Regions from separate parts of the Clostridium carnis genome, predicted to be linked through region 1. Evidence: riboswitches for the same ligand, from Rfam matches in the RefSeq annotation. Region 1 holds a riboswitch; each other region holds the start of a gene.

Evidence for each region. Region 1 has a riboswitch for S-adenosylmethionine ahead of ACYQ1T_RS07900 (O-acetylhomoserine aminocarboxypropyltransferase/cysteine synthase family protein). Riboswitches for the same ligand answer to the same signal wherever they lie in the genome.
Region 2: another riboswitch for S-adenosylmethionine. It lies ahead of metK (methionine adenosyltransferase); the one in region 1 lies ahead of ACYQ1T_RS07900 (O-acetylhomoserine aminocarboxypropyltransferase/cysteine synthase family protein).
Region 3: another riboswitch for S-adenosylmethionine. It lies ahead of metF (methylenetetrahydrofolate reductase [NAD(P)H]); the one in region 1 lies ahead of ACYQ1T_RS07900 (O-acetylhomoserine aminocarboxypropyltransferase/cysteine synthase family protein).

Annotation. Positions count from the first base shown of each region.
Region 1 covers NZ_BAAHYS010000001.1:1,650,876-1,655,767, reverse strand. Annotated here, with positions in the region: gene ACYQ1T_RS07905 (homoserine dehydrogenase) at 1-385, opposite strand, end outside; gene ACYQ1T_RS07900 (O-acetylhomoserine aminocarboxypropyltransferase/cysteine synthase family protein) at 410-1,687, opposite strand; SAM riboswitch class I at 1,899-2,023, opposite strand; gene ACYQ1T_RS07895 (5-formyltetrahydrofolate cyclo-ligase) at 2,097-2,654, opposite strand; gene ACYQ1T_RS07890 (homoserine dehydrogenase) at 2,700-3,728, opposite strand; gene ACYQ1T_RS07885 (lactate utilization protein) at 3,773-4,411, opposite strand; gene ACYQ1T_RS07880 (L,D-transpeptidase family protein) at 4,577-4,892, shown strand, end outside.
Region 2 covers NZ_BAAHYS010000001.1:1,849,505-1,854,396, reverse strand. Annotated here, with positions in the region: gene nagA (N-acetylglucosamine-6-phosphate deacetylase) at 1-600, shown strand, start outside; gene metK (methionine adenosyltransferase) at 756-1,931, opposite strand; SAM riboswitch class I at 2,055-2,159, opposite strand; gene tnpA (IS200/IS605 family transposase) at 2,382-2,837, opposite strand; tRNA gene ACYQ1T_RS08920 (tRNA-Tyr) at 3,004-3,088, opposite strand; tRNA gene ACYQ1T_RS08915 (tRNA-Thr) at 3,094-3,168, opposite strand; tRNA gene ACYQ1T_RS08910 (tRNA-Val) at 3,196-3,271, opposite strand; tRNA gene ACYQ1T_RS08905 (tRNA-Tyr) at 3,284-3,368, opposite strand; tRNA gene ACYQ1T_RS08900 (tRNA-Thr) at 3,375-3,449, opposite strand; tRNA gene ACYQ1T_RS08895 (tRNA-Tyr) at 3,472-3,556, opposite strand; gene ACYQ1T_RS08890 (hypothetical protein) at 3,738-4,232, opposite strand; gene yyaC (spore protease YyaC) at 4,342-4,875, shown strand.
Region 3 covers NZ_BAAHYS010000001.1:2,099,141-2,104,032, forward strand. Annotated here, with positions in the region: gene ACYQ1T_RS10085 (MraY family glycosyltransferase) at 1-860, shown strand, start outside; gene ACYQ1T_RS10090 (GNAT family N-acetyltransferase) at 970-1,503, shown strand; SAM riboswitch class I at 1,566-1,699, shown strand; gene metF (methylenetetrahydrofolate reductase [NAD(P)H]) at 1,777-2,667, shown strand; gene ACYQ1T_RS10100 (S-ribosylhomocysteine lyase) at 2,679-3,137, shown strand; gene ACYQ1T_RS10105 (DUF1540 domain-containing protein) at 3,213-3,371, shown strand; gene ACYQ1T_RS10110 (NADH-quinone oxidoreductase subunit NuoE family protein) at 3,632-4,102, shown strand; gene ACYQ1T_RS10115 (NADH-ubiquinone oxidoreductase-F iron-sulfur binding region domain-containing protein) at 4,112-4,892, shown strand, end outside.

The DNA.
Region 1 (4,892 bases):
GTATTCCTCCACCTACAGCAGCTTCAAACTTTATTGTAACTTCACTTTCTTCTGCTACTTTAAAAAGCTCCTCTCCATATTCTGCTATTAAATCCTTATTTGCTGTAATAACATGTTTTTTATAATTCAACGCTCTTTTTACATACTCATAAGCTGGATGTAGCCCTCCAATAACTTCAATGACTATATCACTTTCCTTAGAAAATAGCTCTTCTATATCTACAGTTAAAATATTATTATGTTTTTTATCTTTATGCTTTTCTATATTCTTAACTAATATACTTGTTATTATTATATCTTTATTATTACTTTCTCTATTCTTATCAATTATCTCAACTAACCCTGTCCCTACAACTCCATACCCCATAACAGCTATTTTAGTCATAATATCCCCCTCTTATAGTTAATTCTATATTACCTTAAATGCATTTTCAAAATCTTCTATTATATCATCTATTCCTTCTATTCCAACTGAAACTCTTAACATATCTGCTGTTACACCACTTGCTTTTTGTTCTTCTTCTGATAGTTGGCTATGTGTTGTTGTTGCTGGATGTAAAATACTACTTCTAGCATCACCTAACGTAACTACTAATGATACTAAATTTAAAGCTTTAGTAAACTTTGTAGCATCTTCTATATCCCCTTTTATTCCGAAAGTTAAAATTCCACTTGCGCCACCCTTAAGGTATTTTTTTGCCTTTTCATACTCTTTGCTATTCTCAAGATAAGGATAGTTAACCCAACTTACCTTCGGATTATCTTGTAACCATTTAGCAAGCTTTAAAGCATTTTGAGAATGTCTTTCCATCCTTAAATGTAATGTTTCTAAACCTAAATTAGTTAAATAAGCATTAAATGGACTTTGACATGCACCTAAATCTCTACCTAAGGTTACTCTTAATTTATTTATATATGCTCCCTCTTTAAAAGTCTCTACATAGCATATTCCATGATAACTTGGATCTGGCTCTACAAAATCTTGAAATTTTCCATTACTCCAATTAAAATTTCCACCATCTACAACAATTCCACCAATAGTTTGAGCGTGTCCATCTGAATACTTTGTTGTAGAATGTACAATTATATTTACCCCATGCTCAAAGGGATTACAAAGATAAGGAGTTCCTAAAGTATTATCTACTATAAATGGAATCTTTAATTTAGATGCTATTTTTGCAAACTTATCAAAATCTAATATATTAAGTCCTGGATTTCCTATTGTTTCTCCATAGATTAATTTAGTGTTTTTATTTGCTTTTGATAATATTTCCTCTACATCAGCTTCTGGATCAACAAAAGTTACATCTATACCCATTCTTTTTAAATTAACAGTAAATAAATTAACAGTTCCCCCATATAAAGTTGATGTAGATATAATATGATCCCCAACCTTACAAATATTTAATATTGAATATAATATGGCTGCCTGACCTGATGCAGTTGCTACTGCTCCAATCCCCCCCTGTATTTGTGCAAATTTATCTTCTAAAGCACATACAGTTGGATTTGATATTCTGCTATATAAATGCCCCACTGCTTCTAAATTAAATAAATCTTTTAAGTGATCTGGATCTTCATACTTATAGGTAGTTGTCTGAAATATTGGTAAAACCCTTGGTTCTCCTTCCTTTGGAGAATATCCACCTTGAATACATATTGTATCCTTGCCCCATTGTTTTGTCATTTTAATTGCCCCCTTTTATTTTTACTTTCTGTTAAGTTAACTTAATTTATTTTTATTCTTTAAATCAAATCACTTATATTTCTTAACATGTTATACTTATCCACAATTAGTCTGTAAATATAATTTCTTAAAGAATAAAAAAGTTGCCTCTTATTATATAAGAAGCAACTTAAGAAACCTAATTCTAAGCAATAGTTTTATTACTTTAAACATTTTATCTTTCAAGCTTTCACTTGCAGGATTTAGCACCACATAAATATAATTGATACTTTAATCAATCTCCTAATAGGTTGCTAGGCTTCATAGGGCCAGTCCCTCCACCATTCTTAATAAAAGTTAGTTTTATTTAATTATATAATTATTATACATTTTTTCTATATTTATGCAACACTTTTCTTAGAATTTTTATTTATTTTTCAGATATAATATAATCTACTTTAATATCGTGTGGTTCATTTTTTATTTTATCTAATACTTGAAAGCTATATGCAACTGCAATTTTATTTTTCTTCTCAGATATACTAAGAAGAAATTTATCATAATATCCCCCACCATATCCTATTCTATTTCCCTCTTTATCAAATACAGCTCCAGGAACTATTATTATATCTATACCTTCCTTTTTTATCTCACCTTCAAATGTTATTGGTTCTAAAATCCCCATAACACCTTTTTCCAATTCATTTAAACTCTTTATTTCTATAGCCTTCATATCTCTTGTTTCCCTTATTATTTTAGGAACAAAAATTTTCTTATTATCTTTAAGTGCATACTCTATGAATCTTTTTGTGTCTATTTCATCTTCTGTACTAATATACGTAAATATATTTTTGCTATTTATATATATTTTACTTTCTATTAGTTTATTAAAAATAATTTCATCTTTAATTTTTTTCTCTTCTTTTTTCATTAAAGCTCTTACTTTTAATACTTCTTTTCTTATTTTAACTTTATTATTAGCAACCATATATTTTACCTCCACAAACTATATTCTTAAATATCCTAATTTATATTAATACGATATCCCATTAATTATATTTATAATATCTCTAAATATTGCTGCTGCCGCATTAATAGTTCCCGAAGCTCCACCTATTATAGATATGTCACCTAATGTATCTGTAGAATAAAATACACCTTTATTTTTATCATCTACAAAATATAATGGATGTTTACTATCTATTATAACAGGCTTTACGTATCCTTTAATAATATTGTTTTCACTATATACTTTTCCTATTAATTTTATTTTTCTCTTATTTGATTTTTCTCTTATTACATCATCAATAGTTATATTTTCAATTCCTTGTATATCTATATTATTAAGGTTTAATGATGCCCCCATTAAAATATTTCCTAATATTATTATTTTACATGCTGTATCAAATCCACTTATATCTAAGCTAGAATCTAATTCTGCAATACCTAATTTTTGAGCATCTTCTAAAGCTTTTTTATAACTTATATTATTTTTATACATTTGTGTAAGTATATAATTGCTAGTTCCATTTAATATTCCTTCTATAGAAATTAGCTCACTTCCTGCAATATCAAAAATCCCACCATTAATAGATGGTAAAGCTCCTCCCGTAGTACATCCTATTCCTAAATGAACATTATTTTTTAAGGCAATTTCCTTTAACTCATTATATTTTAATATAATTGGCCCTTTATTACCTGTTACTACATTTATAGAGTTTTCAAGTGCTAATTTTATATGTGTTAGCCCTGGTTCTCCATCCTTTATATTAGTAGTTGTTACTTCTATTAAAATATCCACATCTTTATTTTTTATTATATTATTTATGTTGATATCTTTTTTTATATATCCACAGTACTCACTTAACAAATTTCCTTCTTTTAAAAATTTTTCTAAATCCTCTATATCTATGCCATATTTGTTGTAAAGCCCACCACTTTTATGAATTATATATTTAATATTTAATTCAATATTTTTATTTTTTAAATAATCTCGTTTTTTACATAATAAACTTATAAAAGCTTGCCCTACACCACCAAAGCCTATTATAGCTACATCCATAATAACTCCTCCCCAATTTCTATAAGTTTATTATATACTATTTTTTAATATCCAACTTCATCTCCAACTACAATTACTGTAAATCTACCTGGAAATTTTGCGCCATTATTTACTACTGATAAATAATTACAAACTCTTCCCTTTACAAAGCAATCCTCACATACTCCACTTTCTGCACACGGTGTCTTATGATTTATTCTTTTAGCATTCATTATTGCTACTCTTTTTATTCTATCTAAAGCTTCATCCATATCTTTAACCATTTTATTTGCACCTACAACTACAATAACCTTTTTGGGTCCAAATATCATTCCCGCTGCCCTGTTACCTGAACAATCCATATTAACAAGTTCTCCAGCTTCAGTAACTGCATTTGTACTAGTAATTAAATAATCTGCAACCATGGATTGTCTCATTATTTCTACTATTTCTACAAAAGGTAAATCTTGATATCTGTCATAAAAATTATAATTACCATTTCTTATTGTATTTACTAAGTCCATTTCATTTAAAGTAACTGATCCACCAAGTGCTATACTTGATCCTTCTTCAACTAGCTCTAGAACCTTCTCTTTTGCCTCTGCTATATTATCAACATAAATTGCATTATATTTTCTCTCATTTAATATACCTACTAATTTTTTACCATCACATTCATATTTCCACTTCTTAACTTTATCCATTATAATTCTCCTTTAACTTATATAATACTATCCAAATTTATACATTAATATTAACATATTTAATGCCATTTAGTAAACCGGTTTTATATTTATTAATTGTATTTATGTATAAATATATTTAATTTGTTTAAATATATTTATATATGTTCTGAGAGAGGTGGTTTTATGAGAAATAAAAAATTTTTATTATATTTGTTTATTATTTATTTTGTTGTACTTTCATTTAGTACTCCAAAAGCTTTAAGCTTAAAAACTTCTTCTCAAGATACTAACTATATAATATATATAGATATAAATACATTTACTCTTACTTTAATTAATAAGGATAATTATAAATTTGAAAAAGTATATCCTGTAGCTATAGGGAAACCTACTACACCATCACCACTAGGTACTTGGCAAATTACTAGTAAAGCTCTTATGGCTGGCCCTTATGGTGGCTATTGGTTAGGATTAAATGCTCCTTGGGACACATTTGGTA
Region 2 (4,892 bases), 200 kb from region 1:
TCAGCTAAAGGAATAGTTTGTTCAATGGGCCATACAAAAGCTACTTATGCAGAAGCTATGGAAGGAATTAAATGTGGATGTTGTCACTCAACACACCTTTTTAACGCTATGACTCCATTTGCTCATAGAGAACCAGGAGTTGTTGGTGCAATATTTGATAGTGAAATAACTACAGAAACTATTTCAGATGGAATTCATATATCATACCCATCATTAAGAATAGCTTATAATCAAAAGACTACTGATAAGGTTCTTCTTGTAACTGATGCTATGATGGCATGTAGTATGCCAGATGGTATGTATTCTTTAGGAGGTCAAGATGTTGTTGTATCTGATGGTGCAGCAAGATTAACTACTGGTAGCTTAGCCGGATCTGTTCTTACTTTAGATAAAGCAATTAGAAATGTCTATAAAAATGTTGGATATCCTTTATACGAAGTAGTTAAAATGGCTACATTTAATGGAGCAAGACACTGTAAGGTTGAAACTAAAAAAGGCCTTATTAAAGAAGGTTTTGATGCTGACTTAGTATTATTTGATGAAAACATAAATGTTAAGAAAGTAATAGTTTCCGGGAAGGTAGTTCATTCAGAAAAATAATATAAAATTACTAAACATTTTATTATTCTGAATTTTAATAATTTATAAGTCATTAAAATAAGCCACTTGTAAATAAATTTTTATTACAAGTGGCTTATTCTTATTATTTATAATTAAATAAATTTATTATATTACTTTAATAATATCTTATTTAATTAAAGATGTTTCTTTATTTCTTCAACTTTATTTAATTGTTCCCATGGAAGGTTTAAATCATTTCTTCCAAAATGTCCATAAGCTGCTGTTTGTTTGTATATAGGTCTTCTTAATTCTAAATCTCTTATAATAGCACCTGGTCTTAAGTCAAAAGTCTTTTCTACTATAGAAACTATTTCCTCTTCTGTCTTTTTACCAGTTCCAAATGTTTCTACTTCTATTGATACAGGCTTAGCAACTCCAATTGCATATGCTAATTGAATTTCTAATTTATCAGCAACTCCAGCTGCTACTAAATTCTTAGCAACCCATCTAGCTGCATAAGCTGCTGATCTATCAACCTTAGTTGGATCTTTACCTGAAAAAGCACCACCACCGTGTCTTCCATATCCACCATAAGTATCAACTATTATTTTTCTTCCTGTTAAACCTGAATCCCCTTGTGGGCCACCAACTACAAATCTTCCTGTTGGGTTAATATAATACTTAGTATTATCATCTAATAATTCAGCTGGAACTACTGCTTTTATAACATGTTCCATTAAATCTTTTCTTATTTGCTCTTGTGTAACTTCTTCTCCATGTTGAGTTGATATTACAATAGCATCAATTCTTATTACCTTATTATCATCATATTCAACTGTAACTTGAGTCTTTCCATCTGGTCTTAAATATGATAAAGTTCCATTCTTTCTAACTTCTGATAATCTTCTTGATAATCTATGAGCCATAGCTATTGGTAATGGCATAAATTCTTCAGTTTCATTAGTAGCAAAGCCAAACATCATACCTTGATCTCCAGCCCCTACTGCTTCAACATTATCTTTATTTCCTTCTCTTGATTCTAATGCTTCATCAACACCCATAGCAATATCTCTTGATTGTTCATCTATTGAAGTTAATACTGAACATGTATCACAATCGAAACCAAATTTAGCTCTATCATAGCCAATTCCCTTAATTGTTTCTCTAACAACTTTTGGAATATCTATGTAACAATTAGTTGAGATTTCTCCCATAACTAATACCATTCCAGTTGTAACTGCTGTTTCACAAGCTACTCTAGCGCTTGGATCTTTTTCTAGTATACTATCTAGTACTGCATCTGAAATTTGATCGCAAATTTTATCTGGATGTCCTTCTGTAACTGATTCTGATGTAAAAAGTCTTCTCATTTTAACATTCTCCTTTCAATTTATTTGATATTAATCCTATATTAAAAATTTATAAAAGTATATTCTATATAGATAATAAAAAAAGCCTCTTCGATAAGAAGAGACTATACTAAGTCATACTCTTTCTTATCTTGCAAAATTACATTTTGCTGGAATTGGCACCTTTGTGATAATCACAGGTTGCCGGGTTTCATAGGGCCCTTTTCCCTCCGCCTCTCTGGATAAGAACTAATATCAAATTTTCATGATTTAGATTATAACAACTTTTATAATATTGGTCAACTATATTTTATAAAATTATTAGCTTTTATTTAATAGAAATGTATGGTTTAAAGTATTATAAATAAAAATCCACCAGCTTAGCTGGTGGTATTTCCTAAGCCCTATAAGGGCCTCTTACCTGCATTGCGCCTTAAGGCGCTTAAATTGGTTCGCCAGCCGCATACTATGTTACTTGCTACCCTTAAAAGGGTCCATATATTCTTTCATACTTATTTGATCTGAAATCATATCTTCTTTTTCTTGATTTCTTATATATTCTTCAATTGCCTTTCTATTTCTTCCTACTGTATCCACATAAAATCCACGACACCAAAAATGTCTATTTCCATACTTATACTTCAAGTTTGCAAATCTTTCAAAAATCATAAGACTACTTTTTCCTTTTAAAAATCCTACAAAGCCTGATACACTCATCTTTGGTGGTATCTCAACCAACATATGTATATGATCAACGCATACATGCGCCTCGATTATAGTTACACCTTTCCACTCACATAACTGTCTTAATATTTTACCTATTTCTTTTTTCTTTTCTCCATATAGCTCTTTCCTCCTATACTTAGGCGCGAATACTATATGATATTTACAATTCCATTTTGTATGTGATAAACTATTACTATCCATTACGGATGCCTCCTTTGGTTATTAAATTTGGCTGTCGAACCTAGTTTAATTATACCAAAGGAGGTTTTTATTTCCTACTGACCGCTAAAGCTTTTCGGAACTCACCTGCATAGCAGGTGGTTTTCATTAAACAAAAATAAAAAGCAAGAAATATTTCTTGCTTTTGTGGTGGGGGAGGACGGATTCGAACCATCGAAACGAAACGTAACAGATTTACAGTCTGCCCCCTTTGGCCACTCGGGAACTCCCCCATTCTTGGAGCTGGCAATAGGAATCGAACCTACAACCTGCTGATTACAAGTCAGCTGCTCTACCGTTGAGCCATGCCAGCATATTATTCTTTTGTTAATTATTTAAGTGGTGGGCACAACAGGGATCGAACCTGTGACCCTCTGCTTGTAAGGCAGATGCTCTCCCAGCTGAGCTATGCGCCCTTAAATATAAAATGGTGGGGGAGGACGGATTCGAACCATCGAAACGAAACGTAACAGATTTACAGTCTGCCCCCTTTGGCCACTCGGGAACTCCCCCATTTTATGGAGCTGGCAATAGGAATCGAACCTACAACCTGCTGATTACAAGTCAGCTGCTCTACCGTTGAGCCATGCCAGCATATTATTAAAAAGTTAAATAATGGTGGGGGAGGACGGATTCGAACCATCGAAACGAAACGTAACAGATTTACAGTCTGCCCCCTTTGGCCACTCGGGAACTCTCCCATTTTTAACTTTTCATTAGTTTTCTTTGCCAATCAACTATATCTGTCTGACTGACAATGATTAGTATATATTCAAAGCATATTAATTTCAAGTTGCTTTTTATACCTTTACATAAGTTTATTCTTGTTATACTTTATTTTTCTTTTGTTTTCTTCGTTTTAATGCTACCAATTGAATTTTATCATATTTCTATATCTATTTCTTTAAACTTTAGATATTTACTAAGTATCTCTTTAAATTCTTCATAATCATTGCTAGACATCCTTTTCTTAAGCAATAACATTCCTTCTTTTATAGCATTCTTATTTTCTCCATTTTTAAATAAATCATTAACTTTTATTATATCAACAGCTGATAGTTTATTAAGTAAATTATTTATTTTTATACGCTCTTCTTTTGTTATTTCTCTTGTTATCTCTTCGAAGTTTATTTTAAATTTATCAACTTCATTTAATACCTGAACAATCTCTTCTTTTGAATTTTCTATAATACCTTTAGATTCATTTATAACTGCTATTGAATTCTTATTTTTTTCATTAACTTCTTTTATTATTTCTATTTTACTAAATTCTTCTTTTATATCATTATCCTTTAAAGGTTCCCAAAACAATAATGTATATATAGGGATACTTGCACTTACAATTACTACAGATATATATATTAAAACTTTTCTCATATAATCTCCTCCTTTTTATTAATTCATTTCCATATTATGTTTTTTTATACAATTTATTATAATTCTCTTGTTTTAAACATATATATTTAGAGTTAGGAGGTGAATTATTTTGGGAAAACATAAAGTTTTTTATGAATCTAAATTAGCTTATATTGAAATTGCAAACTTTATGAAAAATTATATTTCAAATAAAACAGTAATAGTTTGTATTGGTACTGATAAATGTATTGGTGATTGTCTTGGTCCCCTTGTAGGTACGTATCTAAAAGAGAGTAAACTCCAGCTACCTGTTTACGGTACAATAGAGTTTCCAATACATGCTTTAAATATAAATAAACGCTTAGCTGAAATTAATAAAAACCATCCTAATGCAAATATAATAGGAATAGATGCTTGTTTAGGAGACTATAAATCTATTGGTGAAATACATACACGGGATTATCCTATACATCCAGGTAAAGGAGTTGGAAAATCCCTTCCTGAAGTTGGAATTGCCTCAATTATAGGAATAATAGATTCTAGTGACAATGTAGAACTTTTTACTTCTAGAAGTATTAGACTACATCTTGTTATGCAAATGGCAAAAGTTATATCTAATGGGATAATATATGCCTATAATTTAAATAATTCTTCTAAAGAATAAATTTTATAAAAATAAAG
Region 3 (4,892 bases), 450 kb from region 1:
ATAAGCCAACAAAAAGAAAAAAACATAGAGGAGAAATTCCGCTTTGTGGGGGACTTTCTATGTTTATTGGATTTTTTAGTGTATATTTGATTTTTAATAATACAACACCAATAAATGAAAAGTTTTGGATATTTATTGGAGGTGCTTTAATATTAGCAATTGGATTGGTTGATGATAGTTTTAAAGCTAATGGAAAAGAATTCCCAATATATCCTAGATTAATAATACAATTGCTTGCAGCTTTTTTAGTATTTAAAGCAGGAATAGTATTTAGAGGATTTACAAATCCATTTACTGGGGTATATATAAATTTAAATGCTTGGTTACAATTTTTATTAACAATAACATGGATATTTGGAGTTACTACAGTTATGAACTGGTCAGATGGAATGGATGGATTGGCTGGTGGATTATCCTTTATATCAGCAATAACGTTTGCAGGTGCAGCCATTATACTTGATCAAACTGAATCAGTTATAATGTCATTAATAGTAGCCGGAGTTACCATAGGTTTTTTAATGTATAATAAATATCCAGCTAAAATATTTATGGGAGATTCAGGTGCAAACTTTTTAGGGTTTATATTAAGCATAATTGCTTTAGATGGAGCATTTAAGCAAGCTACGATTATGAGTTTATTTATTCCAATACTTGCTTTAGCTGTACCTATTTTTGATAATATATTTGTAATTATTAAGAGGTTTTCAGAAGGAAAACCTGTATATCAAGCAGATAGAAGTCAAATACATTATAGATTAGAAGCAAAAGGTTTTAGTCCAAAGCAAGTTGTAACATATATAAATATACTTAGCATAGCATTTAGTGCAGTTTCAATAGTATTATTATTAATTAAGAAGTAAAGACCAAGTAGAAAAATTTCTACTTGGTCTTTATTTTATATAATATACGGAATTGACTAAATAAAAAATAAATGGTAAAATTTATAAAATTAGTTTGGGGGCGATATAAATGTATAAAGGTAATTTAGTTAAATTAAGAGCTTATAAAGAAGAAGATATTGATAGAGCAACAGAATTTATAAATGATGAAGAAACAAAAAAGTTATTAGTTATTGATACACCATTCCCAATTACTAAGTGGAAAGAATCAGAATGGATAAAAAGCAGAGATGCAAGTAGCGACTTAACATATGATTTTGCAATTGAAGATTTAGAAACAGGGAAGTATATTGGTGGATGTAGTATAAACAATACAAATATAAAAAATAGAAATTGTACAATAGGAATTATGATTGGAGATAAAGCATATTGGGGAAAAGGATATGGTACAGATGCTTTAAAGGTTTTAATTAAGTTTATATTTGAAGAAGTAAATATGGAAAAAATAAAACTTAATGTATTTAGTTTTAATAAAAGAGCTATTGCTTGTTATAAAAAAATAGGTTTTATAGAAGAAGGAATATTAAAAAAAGAAATTTATAGAAATGGAAAATATCACGATGAAATTGTAATGGCATTATTTAAAGAAAACTTTAAATGGTAAAAGTTAACTAAAGAGTGTTTACAAAATTATCATAATAACATATAATTATAAAAAAAGAATATTTCTTATCAAGAGTGGTGGAGGGACTGGCCCTGTGAAACCCAGCAACCGAGAATTAAAAGTAATTATATAATTGATTTACTTAAATATTAGTTCGGTGCTAAATCCTGCAACTTTTTAAGTTGAAAGATAAGGTTAATTTTATAGGCGATGTTTAAGTACCTAAAGGTTATCCTTTTGGTACTTTTTTTATTTTTAAAGGGGGCTATTATAGTGAATATTAATGAATTATTTAAAAAAAAGGAATTAGTTTTTTCATTTGAGGTTTTTCCACCTAAATCAACCTCGAAAATTGAGGTTATTTATGATACATTAGAAGAGTTAAAAGATTTAAAACCAGATTTTATTAGTGTAACTTATGGAGCCGGTGGAAGTTTATCTCAAAATAGGACTTGTGAACTTTCATCTTTAATTAAAAATAAATATGGAATTGAATCTTTAGCACATTTAACTTGTATTAGTTCTAGTAAAATAGAAATAGATTATTTACTTGGGGAATTAAAAAAGGAAGGTATAGAAAATATTCTTGCATTAAGAGGAGATATACCTATTTCAAATGAGATAAAAAGTGATTTTAGATTTGCAAGTGATCTTATAGGTCATATAAAAGACTTTGGTGGATTTAATATAGTTGGAGCATGTTATCCAGAGGGACATATAGAATGTAGAGATTTAAATAAGGATATATTAAATTTAAAATTAAAAGAAGAAGCTGGAGCAAGCCATTTTATATCTCAGTTGTTTTTTGATAATAATTATTTTTATGATTTTTTAGAACTAAAAGAAAAAAATAACATAAAAGCTAAAATACAGGCTGGGATTATGCCTGTAATTAATACAAAGCAAATAGAAAGAATAGTATCCTTGTGTGGGGCAAAAATTCCAAATAAATTTATGAAGATAATGAGTAAGTATGAGCATAATAGCGAAGCGTTAAGAGATGCTGGCATTGCTTATGCAGTAGAGCAAATGGTAGATTTAATTTCTTCAGGTGTAGATGGAATACATTTATATACAATGAACAATCCATACGTTGCAAGAAGAATAACAAAGAGTATATCTACTATAGTAAAATCAATAAATGAAGAAAAGCTAATAGTCTAGGAGGAAAAGATATGGAAAAGGTTGAAAGTTTTGAATTAGATCATAGAATAGTTAAGGCTCCATATATAAGAAAGTGCTGTGTTTTAACTGGTGAAAAAGGCGATACTGTATGTAAATTTGATGTTAGATTTTTACAACCAAATAAGGAAGCATTTGGGACAGCTGGAATGCATGGCCTTGAACATTTATTAGCACATGAGCTTAGAAATAATATAGATGGAATAATAGACTTATCACCTATGGGATGTAGAACAGGTTTCTATTTAAGTATGTGGGGAGATAAGACAGCTGCAGAAGTGAAATTTGCTTTAGAAAATGCATTAAAAGCTGTATTAAAGGCTAGTGAAATACCAGCAGCTAATGAAATACAATGTGGAAACTATAAAGATTTATCATTATTTGGAGCAAAAGAATATGCAAAAGAAGTTTTAGAAAAAGGATTTTCATTAAATATATATGGTGATAAATAGAAATATTATTTAGTGGATAAAATAAAGCTAAAATACACATACTATTTTTGAAAAGTGAAATAGGAGGTGTTTATTATGGCTAAGAATACAAGTATAAAATGCACAATAAATAACTGTAAGCATCATGATTGTTCAGAAAATTATTGTACATTACAAGTAATTCAAGTAGGAACACATGAACAAAATCCTACAATGATAGAATGTACAGATTGTACTTCATTTGTATTAAAGTAAAAAATAAGGCTATTAGTTTTAATTTAACTAATAGCCTTATTTTTATTTATAAAAGTAATACTACTTAAATAAATATTTTAAATTTAAAAATATTTATAGAATTTTTTATTAATATAAGAATATTTGTAAATTTTAATAATATAAATTTATGAAGTAAAGTTTATATTTTAAAATAAGTAAATAATTTTAAAGATTAGATTTTTAAATAATATACGACGGTTAAAAAGTTCAGAATATTCAATATATAAAGGGGTGGAGAAGTGGAAAATAAATGTGAGAAGTTTAAGGAGTTAGAAGAGTTTATTAAAAATCAAAAGTATGAAGAGAGTGCCTTAATAGCTATTTTACATCATGCACAAGGTCTATATGGGTATTTAGGAAGAGAAGTTCAAGAGTTTATTGCAGATAAACTTAATATTCCAGTATCAAAGGTATATGGAGTTATAAAATTTTACTCTTATTTCACAACAAAACCAAAAGGAAAATATGTAATTAGTGTATGTACAGGAACAGCGTGCTTTGTTAAAGGAGCAGGAGATATATTAGATGAATTTAAGAAAACTCTAAAGATAAAGGAAGGAGAAACAACAGAAGATGGATTATTTACTTTAGATACATTAAGATGTGTTGGTTCTTGTGCAATAGCTCCAGTTGTATTAGTAAATGAAAAATCATATGGATATTTCACAAGAGAACAAGTAGGAAAGCTTTTAAAAGAGTATAAGGAGTAACTATTGAATATGGAACGTATTGTAGATTTTGAGAGTTTATTAAAAATAAAAGATAAGTGTAGTAAAACTATAGAAATAAGAAAAAATGCAGATAAGTTTATAAATACCAAAAATGTAGAAAGACATATATTAGTATGTGGAGGACCAGGATGTAAAGCTTCTAAAAGTGATTTAATATTTAAAGCTTTTAATGATGAAATAAATAGTAATAAGTTGCAAGATAAAATAAAAGTTATAATGACTGGGTGCTTTGGCTTTTGTGCTCAAGGACCAGTAATAGAAATATTACCTGATAAAGTATTTTATGTAAAAGTTGCAGAAGAAGATATTAGTGAAATAATAAAGAATCATATAATAAATGGACAAATAGTAGAAAGACTATTATATAAAAATCCAGAGACAAAAGAAAAAATATGTGATAAAAAAGAGACTCCTTTCTATAATAAGCAGTTAAAAATAGCACTTAAAAATTGTGGAATTATAAATCCAGAAGATATAAAAGAAGTACTAGGTGTTGGCTCATATATGGCACTTGGAAAAGTATTAACAACTATGACACCTATAGAGGTAGTTAGTGAGATTACAGAATCAGGCTTAAGAGGTAGAGGCGGTGGGGGATTCCCTACAGGGAGAAAGTGGGAGGCTGCTAGGAGAGTTAATAATAAGATTAAATATGTTATATGTAATGCTGATGAAGGAGATCCAGGAGCCTTTATGGATAGAGCTATATTAGAAGGAGATCCTCATTGCGTATTAGAGGCCATGGCTATATGTGGATATGCTATAGGAG